DNA from 2 places in the Glaciibacter kafniensis genome. Region 2 is predicted to be linked to the other one. Evidence: riboswitches for the same ligand, from Rfam matches in the RefSeq annotation. Region 2 holds a riboswitch; the other holds the start of a gene.
The links. Region 2 has a riboswitch for thiamine pyrophosphate ahead of ABD791_RS05250 (ECF transporter S component). Riboswitches for the same ligand answer to the same signal wherever they lie in the genome.
Positions count from the first base shown of each region.

Region 1 (7,460 bases), 680 kb from region 2:
GTGAAAAACGTCGCACTGACCTGATCGCCCGATTCGAGTGCAGCGATCGTGACAGTGAGGTCCTTGACGTTGCGCTTGCGCGGAACCGTCAGCTCGATAAGTTCAGTCATTCTTTTCCTCTTTCACGCTCTCTGGAACCCTATGGCACGCGCGGACTGCCTGCCCGCCGCGGCTCCGTCAGGATGCGAGCATGGCCGGACCTCTGACCAGTCCACAGGCCGCGAGAACCGCGACAACACCGAGCACGGTCACGACGACGCCGCCGAACATCAGCCAGTCGGCGCGGCCGAGCGCAATCGGCCGCCAGACGCTCCGCGGGTGCAAGCCAAGCCCCCTGGACTCCAACGATTGTGCAGTTCTCTCGCCACGCCGGATCGAGGCAACCAGCAGTGCGAACGCCGCTCGGCTGTAGTTGCGCACCCCGAACCGCACTGTTCCGTCGGCGCGCAATGGCTCACGCACCGCCTGGGCCTGGCGAATGGTCTGCCATTCCCGCGGCATCCGCTGCAGCATCCGATACCCGGCAAGCACGGCATAGGTCACCGGAGCGCTCAGCCTCGCGTGCTGGTTCAAGCTTGTCATCAGGGCAACCCCATCGGTGGTCGCAACGAACGCAATCGACAGTATCCCGATCGCGAGGGTGCGCATCGCGAGGGCAGCACCCAGGTAGAGACCCTGAGTTGTGACGCGCACACCCTCGGCTTCGACGAGCACGTCCCCCGGCCGGCTCAACGCGTTGACGATAAGGAGTCCGAGCGCAAAGCCGAGAAATGGCAGGTGTGACAGCAGCAACGTCCGGGCCGGGATTTCGGCGAAGACGAGAACCGTCAGCAGTCCACTCAAATAGAGCACGGTCGGCGTCACCGGATCGAAGACGACGAGCAACACGCACGACACGAGAAAGAGCAACGCAAGCTTTACCGTGGGGTTGCGGCGGGCAAGCGGGGAGCTGATGGCCGAGCCGCCGACAGAGATGCCGTTCATGGCCAGGCTCCGAGGGATGTGGCCGGTTCGCCCGCACTCGCCACGGATGCGCCGGCCACTGCGGCGTCGAGTCGTCTCAGCACCTGCCGCATCTGCTCGGCGGTGTCGACGTTCTCGTGCAGCCAGCTGAGCAACGGTGGAACGCTGAGTCCGGCGGCAGCGACGAGGTCCGGGCGCCCGAGCAGATCGAAGATCGGCCCATCCATCACGAGTGAACCGTCAGAGATCACGATAGCTCGGTGGGCGAGAGTCGCCGCGGTGCGGAGGTCGTGGCTGGAGAACAGGATTCCGCGTCCCTCCTCTGAGATTGTCTGAAATGCCGCGATCAGGGCGATCGTATTCGTGCGGTCGAGGCCGAACGTCGGCTCATCTGCGATCAGACACACTCGTCGATGGGCGAGCATCGCCGCCACGCTCAGTCGGCGTTTCTCCCCGCCGGAGAGCCGATGCGGGTTCTGTTCGGCCACATGCTGGAGGCGATGAGCCGCGAGCAGCCGGTCGATGAGCGGCAGCTGAGTGCGCTGAAGATTGTGAGCGAGTTCTCCGCGCACCGAGGAAGCAACGAATTGGTGCTCGGGATTCTGAAAAACCATTCCGGGTCGGTCCCCGACAATGGCGCCGGTAGCCGGTGGCAGCAGGCCGGCGAGGGTCAGGAGCAGACTGGTCTTGCCGCTGCCGTTGGCGCCGAGAACTGCCACGATCTCGCCGGCTCGCAGCTGGATCGACGCCCGAGCGATCAGAAGCGCCGGGGGCGCCGGCACCCGACGCCGAGCGAAGCGAGTCCAGCGGGCTGAACGGTGGCGGGCAACGGAGGGGTCGCGGCTGATCCCGAGGTCGTTCGCGGCGAGGACGAGCGGTCGCGGGTCGTGCGGGCCGCCCTCCTGCTCCGGTTGGTCGGCGTCCTCTGCCGCCCACTCACGGAGTCCGGCGCGCACGGTGGACGACTTCAGTCCGCCAGCCGAGCCGAAGACGGCCTGCAATTCGACCTCAAGCGGGAGCCAGCAGCCGGCCGCATGCAAGGCGGGCCCCGCCTCGACGAGCACGGTCGCCGTGGGGCCATCGTGCAGGATGGTGCCGCCCTCGCCCAGGACGATCGATCGTTCGGGCAGTCCGGCCACTCCTCGGTCGCCCGAAAACTCGTCGAGGCGATGCTCGACCAGCACCACGGCCGGGCCATACCGTTCGACGGCCGTGCCGATCGCGCGCTGCACCGACCGGATCCCCGCCGCATCGAGCATCGACGTCGGCTCGTCGAGGAGAAGTACATCGGGCTCGCCGATCACCGCGGCGGCGAGTGCAATCCGCTGGGTTTCACCGCCGGAGAGCTCATCGCTTGCCCGCTCACGCAGCTCCAGCGCCCCGACGGCGCGCAACGCGGCGTCGATCCGGGCAGCGATCAGTGCCGGTTCGACACCGCGGTTCTCCAGAGGAAGCGCGAGCTCTTGGTCGACGCTCGGCAGACAGATCGACGCGTCAGGGTCTTGCGCGACCAGACCCACGTGCCGGGACAGCTCGGCCACTTCCACGGCCCGCGTGTCGAGGCCGGCGATCCGAGCCGTGCCGCCGAGGGTCGCAGACACCGCGTGAGGGATCATTCCGGTGATCACGCTGAGCAGCGTCGATTTTCCGGCACCGGACGGCCCGAAAACGACAACCTGCTCTCCTCGTTCGATGCGCAGTGTCACGCCGGACAGCACCGCGCCGGCGCGACGCGGAAACGTCACGGCGATGTCGACCAGATCGACGGATGCGGGCGGCTCACCGTGCGAGGCCGGCATCCGTTACGCCTGTGGCTGCGGAGCCGTCGCCAGCTGCGCCCGGCCGATGGCGAAGTTGTCAACGACTCCGGTCCTGGCGAGGGCATCGACGATGACCTTGGCGAAGAGTCCGCCGATGATCACGCCGGAGGCGAGCTGCACGACCAGACGCAGCAGAAAGATGTCTTGGCCGTACCAGCCGAATCGGAAGGCCGAGAAGGCAAAGACGAAACCGGCGCCCAGCAGCCCAGAGAGGGCGTAGCTGCCCCAGCCGAACGACCGGTAGCGACGCAGCGCGAACGGCAACTCGCTGCCAGCGCCCTGCAGGGCGGCCGACACCATCAGAATCGGGCCGACAGCCGAGCCGAGGAACACGACTTCGATGACCGACGCCAATACTTCTGCGATGACGCCGGAGAACGGGCGACGAACGATCGTCACGGCGATCGGCGCGACGAGCAGCCAGCCGCCGATCAGCACGTGCTGGGCCAAGTCGCCGGCCGGCCCCATCAGAATGGACAGGCCGGTCCAGGCCTGCACGAGCGCCCAATAGAGAAACCCGAAGACGACGCCGAGCACGACCAGGAGCACCAGGTCGCGCAGCGTGAATCGGCGGCGCGTCACAGGGTCCCGCCCGTCGGGCTGTTGGGAAACGGGCTGTTAATGGACAACGTGACGTGGCTGGTCACATGTTGAACGGTGCGACCCACCAGAATCCAGCCGAGTGCGACGGTGTGCAGCACGTCTGCGACGTCGCCTTCGAGGCGCGTCACGAAGTGCTCTGAGGAGCGAAAGGTGCCGTTGCTCTTCGAGAAGTCGATGGCGGCGTCGATGTCGCGCATGTGATCGGGTTCGGCTCCCCCTCGTACACCGTCTTCGAGCGGGTAGAGCGCCCACTCGGCCACGGCGGGCACCCCGGTCAGCACTCGCTCCCCGACCGTGCCCGGCACGGGCCCTGCCGTCGCCGGACGTTCGCAGAGCACTTCCCCCGGACAGCCGCGCGAGAAGTGCACGACGGCGTTCAGATGCGCACCGCTTCGTCCGACGGCTCCGATGAGTTGACTGAGATAGCGCAGAATATCGCTCTCGGCCCCACCGACGAAGGTGCTGACGTCGCCGGTGGTGACCTGCAGTCCGGTCGCATCCGCTTCGCCGAGGGCGCCGAGAATGAGACTGACGTAGTCGTCGCTCATCACGGCGAGGGTGACGCGTGCGCCGACACCGAATTGCTGTGGTGTGAGGGTGATGCGCTCGGATTCCGCCGGTGCAGTGTGGGAGGCCGGAGCCTCGGGTGAATCAATGAATGTGTTCATATCGCGCCTTCTGTTGATGAGACAAGGCACGGGTGCGAGTGCGTTCTCCCTGCGCTGGCATGATCCAGATCAGGTTCAACGGTCGAAGCTTGGGGTAGCTTCCTCTCAGCCCGGCTCACCGGACTCCCGTGTACAGCAACGACCATACACGGCGATCGGGCCGACACGAGACGGTGACGACATGACCGGCTCCCTGCCCACGGGAGACATGTCCCGTCACAAAGCGCGTGCCGCAGCGAGCATCTGGAGTGCTGCACCCCTACTCTGGGTTCGACGCCAGGGGGGCGTCAGGTCGGTCTGCGGCTCCGCTGCCCCGATCTCTTCGCGAAGGAGCAATCGCATGACATCGACAAAGACGGCAACGAAGAAGGTCGGGGGGCCCGCGCCGCAGCAGGCGCCCACCACAGCTCAAAGACTTGCGGCTGAAGTGTTCGGCACGTTCCTCCTCGTCTTCGGCGGGGTGGGTACCGCGGTGTTCGCCGCCAATTTTCCCGACTCAGCCAACAACAGTCTGGGCGTCGGATTTCTCGGCGTGGCTTTGGCCTTCGGCCTGACCGTTCTTGTCGGTGTTTACGCCGTCGGGCACATCTCCGGCGGTCACTTCAACCCGGCTGTCACCCTCGGTGCTGCGGTCGCCGGTCGCCTTCCGTGGAAGGACGTGCTCAGCTACTGGGGCGCCCAGCTCGTCGGCGGCATCATCGGGTCCTCCCTCGTCTATGTGATCGCGGTCGGTGGTCCAGACGGCTTCGCGTCCAACGCCGTCGCCGGTGGTTTCGCATCCAACGGCTTCGGTGAGTTTTCGCCGGGTGGCTTCAACCTCGCCTCCGTGATCGTCGCGGAGATCGTGCTCACCGCGATCTTCCTCTTCGTGATCCTCGGTGCCACCTCGAAGCGCGCTCCGGCCGGTTTCGCCGGCCTCACCATCGGGCTGTCGTTGACCTTGATCCACCTGATCTCCATCCCGATCAGCAACACCTCGGTCAACCCGGTCCGCTCGATTGCCGCGGCCATCTACGGCGGTCCTGAACACCTCGGCCAGGTGTGGGTGTTCATCCTCGCCCCGCTGATCGGTGCCCTGATTGCCGGCCTCGCCTACCGACCGCTCTTCGAAGGCCGCAAAGCCTGAAATCTGAGCAGGTGACGCGAGACGCAACCTGAAACTGGCCTCCCCCACGACTGCGGGGGCCAGTTTCAGTGCAGGGCGGCGAAGCGCCGCGTGATACGCGCCAGCGCTCGCTCACGACGCAGAGCTCCGCGCTGAGTGGAACGGTCGATGGCGATCCATCGAATCCGTCGAATCCCGATGAGACGGAATGTGCCGTCCGCCAGGATGCGTTGGGCCGGCCGCCCGAACCAGGCTCTGTACACGGGGCCAGGCGTCGTCATCGCGGTCAGCACCGTGACACCGCGCAGTCGGTGCAGGGTGCGCACCAGAGCTCCACCAGGCCGCGGCTCCTCGAAGGCAAACCCACGCGTGAGCACCCGGTCGAGAAACCCCTTCGTGGCAGCAGGCATCGACATCCACCAGGTCGGGAACACGAAGACGATGTGGTCGGCTGCGGCCACCCGGTCCTGGAGGCGTTGCACATCAGGTCGACCGGGGGTGCCGGTTCGCCAGGCGCGCAGATCGTCGGCCGACAGCACCGGGTCGAAGCCCTCCGCCACAAGATCGACGGTGTCGGAGGAGTGACCGGCAGAATCCAGCCCCGTCTGCGCCGCGGCCAGCATTGCGGCCGACAGACTCCGGCGATTCGGCACGTTGTCGAACGCCTCGGCCCCATACGGGTGGTCGAAGACCAGAAGTACATGCATCAATCATTCCCTTGGTTGCACATGCAACCGTTGCATGTGCAACTCATGATAGTCAATACTTGACGGATGACGGTTTCACACGACTCCAGCGCTCAACTTCTCGAGCTGTGGCTCAGCGCCCGCACCGCGGTCACCAATCTGGAACGCGCTCTCGGCGAGCGCGTTCAGACCGAATGCCGGGCCTCGCTCGCCACCTACACGCTGCTCTGCACGCTGTCGGCCCCCGACGACCCACTCAATCAGCAGGCGATCGCCGCGGTGCTCGGGCTCAATAAGAGCAGCGTCAGCCGGCAGGTCGACGCGGCGGTGAAGGATGGCTACGCCACGGTCGACGCCTCACCGCTGTCACGTCGGGAGAAGACGGTCGTGGTCACTGCGCGTGGCCGCGCTGTGGTCGAAACCGGCAATCGTGTGCTCGCCGAGTTCGCATCCGGCCTCGATACCGACGACGCGGCACACGCTATCCGGGTACTCACCGCCCTGTCAGCCAGGAACCGATGACCCGATTCCTTTCAGTTTCGGGTCTCCTGGTCTGTCCCGCGTCTCCTGGCCAGACGGATCCGAGTTCAGCGCGAGCACCTCGTGGTGCAGCCGCTCCATCCGCAGATCGAGGTTCGCGGCGATGTCGGCCGTCTCAGTCAGATTCCCGAGAAGCGCTGATGGAACCTGGCCGTCGTACTTGTAATAGATCTTGTGCTCGAGACTCGCCCAAAAATCCATCGCGATCGTGCGAATCTGCAGCTCAACGGTCACCGGCACGACACCGTCCGACATGAACACCGGGATCTCGATGATCGCGTGCAGACTGCGGTAGCCGTTGGGCTTGGGGTCCTTGATGTAGTCCTTGACCTCCAGCACCCGGATGTCGCTCTGCTGGGTCAGCAGATCGAAAACGCGGTAGGCGTCGGCGATGAAACTGCAGGTGATTCGCACTCCGGCAATGTCGGTGATGCTTCGACGGATCGAGTCGAACGAGGGGTCGAGGCTCTTTCGTTCGATTTTACCGATGATGCTCTCCGGCGATTTGAGGCGGGAATTCACATGCTCAATCGGGTTGTGCTCGTGCAGGTGCAGAAATTCCTCTTGGAGGATCGTGATCTTCGTCAGCACCTCGTCGATACCGAACTTGTACCGCATCAGGAAGCGGGAAAGCTCTTCGCGAAGCTTGGCCATCTCGGACAGCAGAGGAAGATTCGCGACATCTGCGACGGGCGTGCTTTCAAGCGATCTCGGAGGTTTCACAGTGCCTGACTCTAGAGCGTCGAGTTGTGGTTCAGGTGGGAGCGGCACCCCGGCGCCCCCCGAATCGCCGCGCCGCGCGCGCTTGAAGGGGATGTTCAGCGCCGGTAGGCTCCGAGCATGCCAGCCAACGAGCATTCGGTTCATCCCGTCATCGTCGGAGTATCCCCCGGCCAACCAACCCATGTCGTTCTGCACGCCGCCCAATTCGCACTCCGGTTCGGAGCCCCGCTCGTCTGCGCGCACGTCAATCCCGGACGCTACGCAACCGCAGAGGCGGCAGACGGCGCTGTCAGCTCCACCTCGATCGACCCCGACTTCGCCGATCTCCGGGAGGAGATCTTCGACGAGAAGC
Region 1 covers NZ_BAABCN010000002.1:324,532-331,991, reverse strand. Annotated here, with positions in the region: gene ABD791_RS02040 (hypothetical protein) at 1-110, opposite strand, end outside; gene ABD791_RS02035 (energy-coupling factor transporter transmembrane component T family protein) at 178-984, opposite strand; gene ABD791_RS02030 (ABC transporter ATP-binding protein) at 981-2,762, opposite strand; gene ABD791_RS02025 (ECF transporter S component) at 2,766-3,365, opposite strand; gene ABD791_RS02020 (YkoF family thiamine/hydroxymethylpyrimidine-binding protein) at 3,362-4,054, opposite strand; TPP riboswitch at 4,084-4,194, opposite strand; gene aqpZ (aquaporin Z) at 4,395-5,180, shown strand; gene ABD791_RS02010 (NAD(P)H-dependent oxidoreductase) at 5,246-5,866, opposite strand; gene ABD791_RS02005 (MarR family winged helix-turn-helix transcriptional regulator) at 5,933-6,367, shown strand; gene ABD791_RS02000 (GTP pyrophosphokinase) at 6,350-7,039, opposite strand; gene ABD791_RS01995 (universal stress protein) at 7,226-7,460, shown strand, end outside.
Region 1: it holds a riboswitch for thiamine pyrophosphate, as region 2 does, so the genes downstream of both, ABD791_RS02020 (YkoF family thiamine/hydroxymethylpyrimidine-binding protein) here and ABD791_RS05250 (ECF transporter S component) in region 2, are expected to answer to the same signal.

Region 2 (7,460 bases):
CCTCCATGGCGGTTGCAAGTTTGCTTCCGCGGCGAATCGACAGCACGAGCAAGGCGAACGCCTGACCGGCCAGACGACGCAGAACGTGCCCGTCGGCGATCCCTCTGGCCCGCCGCGCGAGTTCCAGAGCGCGCCAGTCTTCGATGAACAACCCGACAAGGCGCAACCCGGCGAGCCCACCGAGCACGAAGCGGGCCGGAAGTCTGACGACCTGTGCGAGCCCATCGGCCAGATCTGTCGGGTCGACGGTGATGAACAAGACAACCGCCGGAAGACCAATGGCCAGCACCCGCAACGTCGTGGCGATGGCGAGGCCGATAGAGCCGTCGGTGATTTGAATCAGACCGAACGACCAGTACTCGGCGCCTGCGGCTTTTCCGTAGAGCAGGGTGGTCAACCCCGTGGCGGGTGCCGCGATCCAGACGAGTGCGGTGCGGGAGAAGAAGATACGCGGGGAGAGCCCGACAAAGAGAAAGAGCACGAGCTCGCAGCCGAGCGCGACCGCCGCCGACACCCAGTCGATCGTCAACACGAGAACCGCGGCGAGTACGAGCGCGGCGGCCAGCTTGGCCACCGGATTGACCCGGTCGATTGCCCGAAGCGTCGGAGTCGTGATGGTGGACGCGATGGCGGTCATCGGTCGACCTTCCCTGTGCGAGCAGCGCCGAGGCTCGCCGCACCGAGCCGGTAGTGTTCGTCGGCGATCGCTGCCACGAACTCGGGGTCGTGTGACACCGCAACCAGCGCGGTGCCCTCATCCAGCAGCTCGGTGAGCAACACGATGATCTCCTGCCAGGTGCGAAAATCTTGACCGAACGTCGGTTCGTCGAGAATCAGCACGCGGGGTGCACTGGCCAGAACTGTCGCTACCGACAGGCGCCGTTTCTCGCCTCCGGACAGCGTGAACGGATTCGCCTCGGCCAGATGATCGAGTCTCAGCCGAGCGAGGAGTCCGTCGACTCGCGTCGCGATCTCGGTGTCGGCCAGGCCAAGAGCCTTCGGACCGACCGCGAGTTCGGCACGCACCGTCCCTGCAACGAATTGGTGTTCCGGATCTTGAAACACCGTGCCGATGCGGGTCAGCAGCTGCGACGACTTCCAGTCGATCGGTGACGCGGATGCCCCCTGGGCGAGATCGGAGCCGGCGACGACGTGTCCGCCGCTCGGCTTCAGCAGCCCAGCCAAGGTCAGCGCCAGTGTCGACTTGCCGACGCCGTTCGGGCCCGTCAGGGCCAGCGCGGCGCCGGGACGCACCTGCAGGTCGATGGCTCGAGCCACGTCGGCGCCCTTGACCCGCGAGACTGCCAGGTTCTGTGCCGTCAGCAACGGATCGAGCGCGCTGCTGGGCGTCCGTCGGCGAACCGGAAGCGCATGCTTGACTCCGGGTACCCACACGCCGGCCTGGGCCAGCCGTTCGCCCTGCGACGCAAGCACCTCATCGGGGTGACCGTCGGCAGCGACTCCGCCTCCGGCATCCAGCACGACAACACGGTTGACCAGATGGCGCCACACGTCAACCCGGTGTTCGATCACGACGAAGGTGGCCTCCGACGACTCAAGCACACGGGCCACGGAATCGCGCACCTCACGCACGCCGTCAGGGTCGAGGTTCGCCGTCGGCTCGTCGAGCAGAATGAGGCTGGGCCGCATGGCCAACACCCCGGCCAAGGCCAGCCGTTGCTTCTGCCCTCCGGAGAGGCGTGACGTCGGGTGATTCAACGGCAGGTCCAGGCCCACCATCTGGAGCGCGTCGGCCACACGCCGCCAAATCTCGTCACGCGGCACGCCGAGGTTCTCACAGCCGAACGCGACGTCGTCGCCGACCCTGGCCAAGATCACCTGTGAGTCGGGGTCTTGCAAGACCAGGCCAACCTGGCCACGCGCTGCATCGGGTTGGCTGCCGCTGATGAGCAGCTCCCCCGTCTGCTCCCCTTCTTCGTCGCCACCGAGCACACCGGCGAGGGCGTGAAGCAGCGTTGATTTACCGGCTCCCGACGCACCGAGCAGCAGGATGCGTTCGCCCGGCTCAATCCGCAGATCAAGCCCGGAGACGGCAAAGGCGCGTCGTCCGGCGTGACGCCAGCCCCAGCCGCGGGCGTCGACTGACGCGCCCGCGGCCGACGCCGACTGTGAGTACGGAGCAACCATTGACAGAGCCTTAGACCTCGCGTGTGATCTGACGCCCGGCGGCGAAACGGTTGAGCGCCCCGGTTCGGGCCAGTCCGCGCATGGCCAGCCACGAAAGCACACCGGCCACGACCGCGCCAGAGACCAGAGCAGAGATCACGTAGATGATGCTGAATTCGTTGCTTGCCCCCGGGTACCAAAGGAGCAGGTCATTGACAGCCATCGCGAGGCCGGCACCGGCACCGGCGAGAATCGCGACGTAGAGGCGGTAGTTGGCGTAGAGGAAGAGCGCGAAGACAATTTCGGCTCCGAGGCCCTGAACCGCGCCCGACACGAGGGTCAGCGGGCCCCACTCGTTTCCGCCGACCAATGTCGAGACGACGGCGGCGACCAGTTCGGTGAAGAGCGCGGCGCCTGGCTTGCGGATAATGAGACCACCGAGCACTGCGGCGAAGAGCCAGCCGCCGCCGAGCAGCGCCTGCAGGCCAGGCAGTACAGGGCTGAGCACCGCGCTGAGCGGATTCGAGGCCTGGTTCCAGACAATGAAAATAAGGCCGCTGGCGACGCCGATGACGCTGGCGACGACGATGTCGACGACCCGCCAGCGCAAAGAGCGCGGCTTACGTTGAGTCGACGAGGTGTGAAGAGTTGTTGATGCGTGCACTGTACGTGCCCTTTCCGTAGTTGAATACAGGGCACGGGTTTGAGAAGCCTTCCTGCGCTGGCATGATCCAGATCAGGTTCGACGGTCGAAGCTTGAGAAGCTTCCTCTCAGCCCGGCTCACCGGACTCCCGTGTTCACTCCTCACTATACCGCCGCCTAGAATCGCTTAGATGGGTTCAGTCGGCACGCGCGCGGGCACACGCCGCACTCTACGTCGTCAGGGCGGTCGAAAATGATCGTTCTGCTGGTGCTCGCCGTCTTGATGCTGGTGCTCATCCGGTCATTCATTCGCCGCCGGCGTCGACAGCATCTGGGTCTCCCGGTGCACGGCCCCTGGCATATCCCCGAGTGGGTGCGTCAGCGCTGGCAGAACCGCCGGCTGATTCGACTGCGGTGCCCGGGCAAAAGCCGCTAGCGCGAGAGCGTGCGAATCGCCCTAGCGCTTGAGTGCGCGGATCACTCGAGCAAGAGCATGGCCGCTCACCCAGACGAACGGGATGCCGACGGCCAGCAGCGAGATCAGGTTCGGCTCGAATCGCGCACGACCGTTCTCGGTGACGTACGCACCGACCGGAATCGACAGCCCGCCGCCGCCACCACCGCTGGATGACGCGCCGCGCTCCTCGCTGTCGGCGTCATCGCCGTTGTCTTCTGTACCGCCGTCTGTGCCGGCGCCGAACCCAAATTGCACAAAAGCGACCGGAAGAATGGTCACCCCGTCAACGGTGACCGGCTCCCCATAGGCAGCCTTGACGCCGATCGTGCCGATGTTCTCTGCGAGCTTCACAATGAGATTGGTCATGCGGTTCAGGCTACTCCCTCGGTCCAGGTGGGCGCGAAGATTTCAGCTGCGACGCAGGCCTCACGGTGCCGCGGCCGAACCGGGCGGTCAAAGAATCGACCGCCAGCTCGGCTTCTCGCCAGCCCTCATCCGGATCCCAGAGACCGAGTCCCACGCCGTCTGGGTCGCCCAACTGTTCGATACGCACCCCGATCAAGCGCACGCGGATGCCGGAGCGCGCGAGAGTGTCGAAACTCGCGACCGCTTCCTCGTAGATCCGCCGACCGACATTCGTTGATTCGGCCAGCGTGCGCGAGCGCGACACCGTGCTGAAATCGGTGTACCGAAGCTTGAGCACCACCGTTCGGCCGACCAACCCGGAGCGGCGCAGCCGAGCCGCCACCTCGTCGGACAATCGCAGAATCTCGCTGCGCAACTGGGCGACATCCGTCACATCGTGTTCAAAGGTGACCTCATGCCCGATGCTCTTCTCTTCGCGTTCGAGGGAGATTTGGCGCGGGTCACGGCCCCAGGAGAGCTCGAAGAGCTTCTGCCCTGACGCGACCCCCAATGTCGATTGCAAAACCGGCAGTGGCGTGTTGGCGATATCGCCGATGGTGCGCAATCCGAGCCGGGTGAGATTTTCCTCAGTGCTGGCGCCGACACCCCACATCGCGGAGACCGGCAGCGGGTGCAAGAACGCGAGGGTATCCTCGGCGGGAATCACGAGGAGGCCGTCAGGTTTGGCCCTGCCAGAGGCGAGCTTGGCAATGAACTTGGTGGATGCAGCGCCCACCGAACAGGTGAGCCCGGTTTCGGCCTGCACCCGGCGTCGAATCAGCGCGCCGATCTCAGCCGGGCCGCCGTGCAGCCGTCGGGCACCGGCCACGTCGAGAAACGCCTCGTCGATGCCGAGGACCTCAACGAGCGGAGTCACGTCCCCGAAAATCTGCATCACCTGGTGCGACAGCGCCTTGTAGCGGTCGAAGTGAGGTTCGAGTACGACGGCGTCGGGGCAGCGGCGCAGCGCGACCGACATCGGCATGGCCGAGTTCACGCCGTAGCGGCGGGCCACATAGTTGGCGGCGGTGACGACCGAACGCCCCGAACGGTGCCCGACGACAACCGGTTTGTTCACCAATTCGGGGTGGTCGAGCAGTTCGACAGACGCAAAGAAGGCATCCAGGTCGATGTGCAACATTGTGGCTGAGCGATCATCGACGGTGTGCGCCGAGACTTGTCTGCCCCGCCCATCCTGTTTGCTCATACTGCGACCCTAACCCGGTCGGCTGAAGAGTCACGAACTGAGGGAATGCCTGGGGCGTGGCGACCGTTGCAGAAGACAAGATTGATCGAGAGTTACTGAAAAGCGCGGAGGAAACGCCCATGTCGAGTGACTGGTTGACACTACAAACGCAAGCCCATCGCGAGTTCTCTGACCGAGTCGCCGCCATCACCGATTGGGACGCGGCCACTCCCGACACCGAGTGGAGCGTTCGGGACTTGGTGCGGCACGTCATCGTGGAACAGCAGTGGATTCCGCCGCTCCTGCGGGGGCTGAGCCTACGCGATGCCCGACGGGAGCTCGCTCCGCTCGGAGCAGATCTGGCTGCCGAGTGGCAGAAGCACTCGGCCCTCGCGACGGAGGCGTGGCGTTCGACGCCGCCGCATGTCTCTGTACAGCTTTCGTATGACACGGTGACAGCCGAGGACTACCTGCGCGAGCAGGTGTCGGATGTCACGATCCACAGCTGGGACCTCGCCCGTGCCACGGCGGCCGATGAAACTCTCGACGACGCCTTGGTCGCTGCGGTGTGGACGGTGTTCGAGCCGCAGAAAGACACGCTGCAGGCGAGCGGGTTGTTTGCCTCACCCGTGCCGCTGGCCGATGACGCTCCCCTGCAGTCACGCCTGCTGGCGTTGACAGGGCGCGACGATCGCGTCAGATCTGCACAGGTCGGCTAGGCGCCGGATGGTCGGCTAGGTCGACGAGGTCGCTAGCCGACCGACGGGCTAACCGACCGACGTGCCGAACAGCAGACCGAGCAGGTAGGTCACTCCCGCCGCACCGAGACCGATCGCCACCTGCCGAAGTGCACGCTTGAGCGGCGGAGCACCGGAGAGCAATCCGACGATCGCACCGGTGCCGAGCAGTGCGATTCCGACGAGAACCGCGGCAACAACGACGGCAGCGATCCCCTGCATCCCGAAGAGGTACGGGAGAATCGGGAGCAAGGCACCAGAGGCAAAGAAGCAGAAACTCGAGATCGCGGCGCTCATGCCGGTTCCGACCGCTTCGTGCTCGTCGACATCCGCCGCAGTCGGCGCACCGTCTGCCGCGGCGCCGCCGGCGGTCACACTGATCGAGCCTGTCGCCAAGGCAACGCCCCGCAGCACCTCTTCGGCATGACGAGCAGCCTCATCGGGAGCCATGCCGCGTGCGCGGTAAACCAAGGTCAGCTCGTTGGCTGCCAGGTCGAGATGCGGAAGCGCGCTCTGCGTCTCGGGGTTAGGCGAGGATGCCTCCAACAACTCGCGCTGGGAGCGCACGGAGACGTACTCCCCCGCGCCCATCGACAGGGCGCCGGCCAGCAGACCCGCGACCCCGGTGAACAAGATCGTCGAGGCGGGAACACCCGTCGCTCCGATACCGAGCACCAGAGCGAGGTTGCTGACAAGTCCGTCGTTGACACCGAACACCGCGGCGCGAAAGGTTCCGGAGAGGCGCTTGCGGCCACGGGCGGCCAATCCCCTGACCACCTCTTCATGGATGCGTTCATCGGCGGCCATCGCGTCGGTGGCGTCGACATCCGCTTCGTAGGGTGATCGCGACTCGGCCCGCTGCGCGAGCGCCAACACGAACACCGACCCGAACCGGCGGGCCAGAAACGCGAGGAACCGGGTGCGCAATGCCCCCTTGCGCGGCGCGCCGACGTTGTCGCCCAGGAGGATGCGCCAATGCTCCTCGTGACGGCCTTCGGCCTCGGCAAGAGCCAACAGGATGTCGCGCTCCTCGCCGGCGCGTCGACCGGCGAGGTCGCGGTAGACCGCAGCCTCGGCCTGCTCATCGGCCAGGTAGCGACGCCACCGGCGAATCTCAGCCTGGCTGGGGATGCGGTCAACCATCACGTCGGTCACGCCTCAGGCGCGATCGACAACAGACTTTCGGGCACCTTGACCGATTCGTGCGGACCGGAGCCGTCGAGCGCAAAGAACGGCTCGTCGAATTGCACCTCCCAGATCGGTTCTCGAGCGCTTACCGGCGCAAGGAACGCGGCGCCCATCATTTCGCCGGGAGCCACGATCACGCCGACGGGGTCGCTGATCTCCGTGTCGGGGAAGCGGCTCCGGTCGAGGCGCACGACGACCTGCACGCCGACACCGAATCCGGTGCCGGCGGGCGTTGAAGTGCTCGAGTCAGTCGAGCCGTGTCGTCTCCACATAGCTATTCGGCGCTTCCGGCTCGTTCGAGAACCAGCTCGCGCACCCGGGCGGCATCCGCCTGGCCGCGCATTGCCTTCATCACGGCGCCGATCACTGCGCCAGCGGCCTGCACCTTGCCGTCGCGGATCTTCGCCAGCACGTCGGGCTGCGACGCGAGAGCCTCATCGATGGCAATGATCAGCGGGCCGTCGTCGCTGACAACAGCCAGGCCGCGGGAGGCAACAACGTCGGCAGGGGTGCCCTCACCGGCGATGACGCCTTCAAGTACCTGGCGGGCCAGACGGTCGGTCAGCGTGCCGTCATCAACGAGTGCGATCAGGGCAGCGACCTGCGCGGGGTCGACGAGGGTGTCGGAGGCGACACCAGCGGCGTTGGCGAGACGAGCGATCTCACCAGTCCACCATTTGCGGGCAGACTGCGCACCAGCACCGGCGGCGACGGTCG
Region 2 covers NZ_BAABCN010000002.1:1,005,974-1,013,433, forward strand. Annotated here, with positions in the region: gene ABD791_RS05240 (energy-coupling factor transporter transmembrane component T family protein) at 1-637, opposite strand, end outside; gene ABD791_RS05245 (ABC transporter ATP-binding protein) at 634-2,148, opposite strand; gene ABD791_RS05250 (ECF transporter S component) at 2,159-2,791, opposite strand; TPP riboswitch at 2,824-2,924, opposite strand; gene ABD791_RS05255 (hypothetical protein) at 3,024-3,206, shown strand; gene ABD791_RS05260 (spore germination protein GerW family protein) at 3,228-3,593, opposite strand; gene ABD791_RS05265 (DNA polymerase IV) at 3,604-4,839, opposite strand; gene ABD791_RS05270 (TIGR03086 family metal-binding protein) at 4,974-5,537, shown strand; gene ABD791_RS05275 (VIT1/CCC1 transporter family protein) at 5,586-6,698, opposite strand; gene ABD791_RS05280 (hypothetical protein) at 6,707-7,015, opposite strand; gene gatB (Asp-tRNA(Asn)/Glu-tRNA(Gln) amidotransferase subunit GatB) at 7,018-7,460, opposite strand, start outside.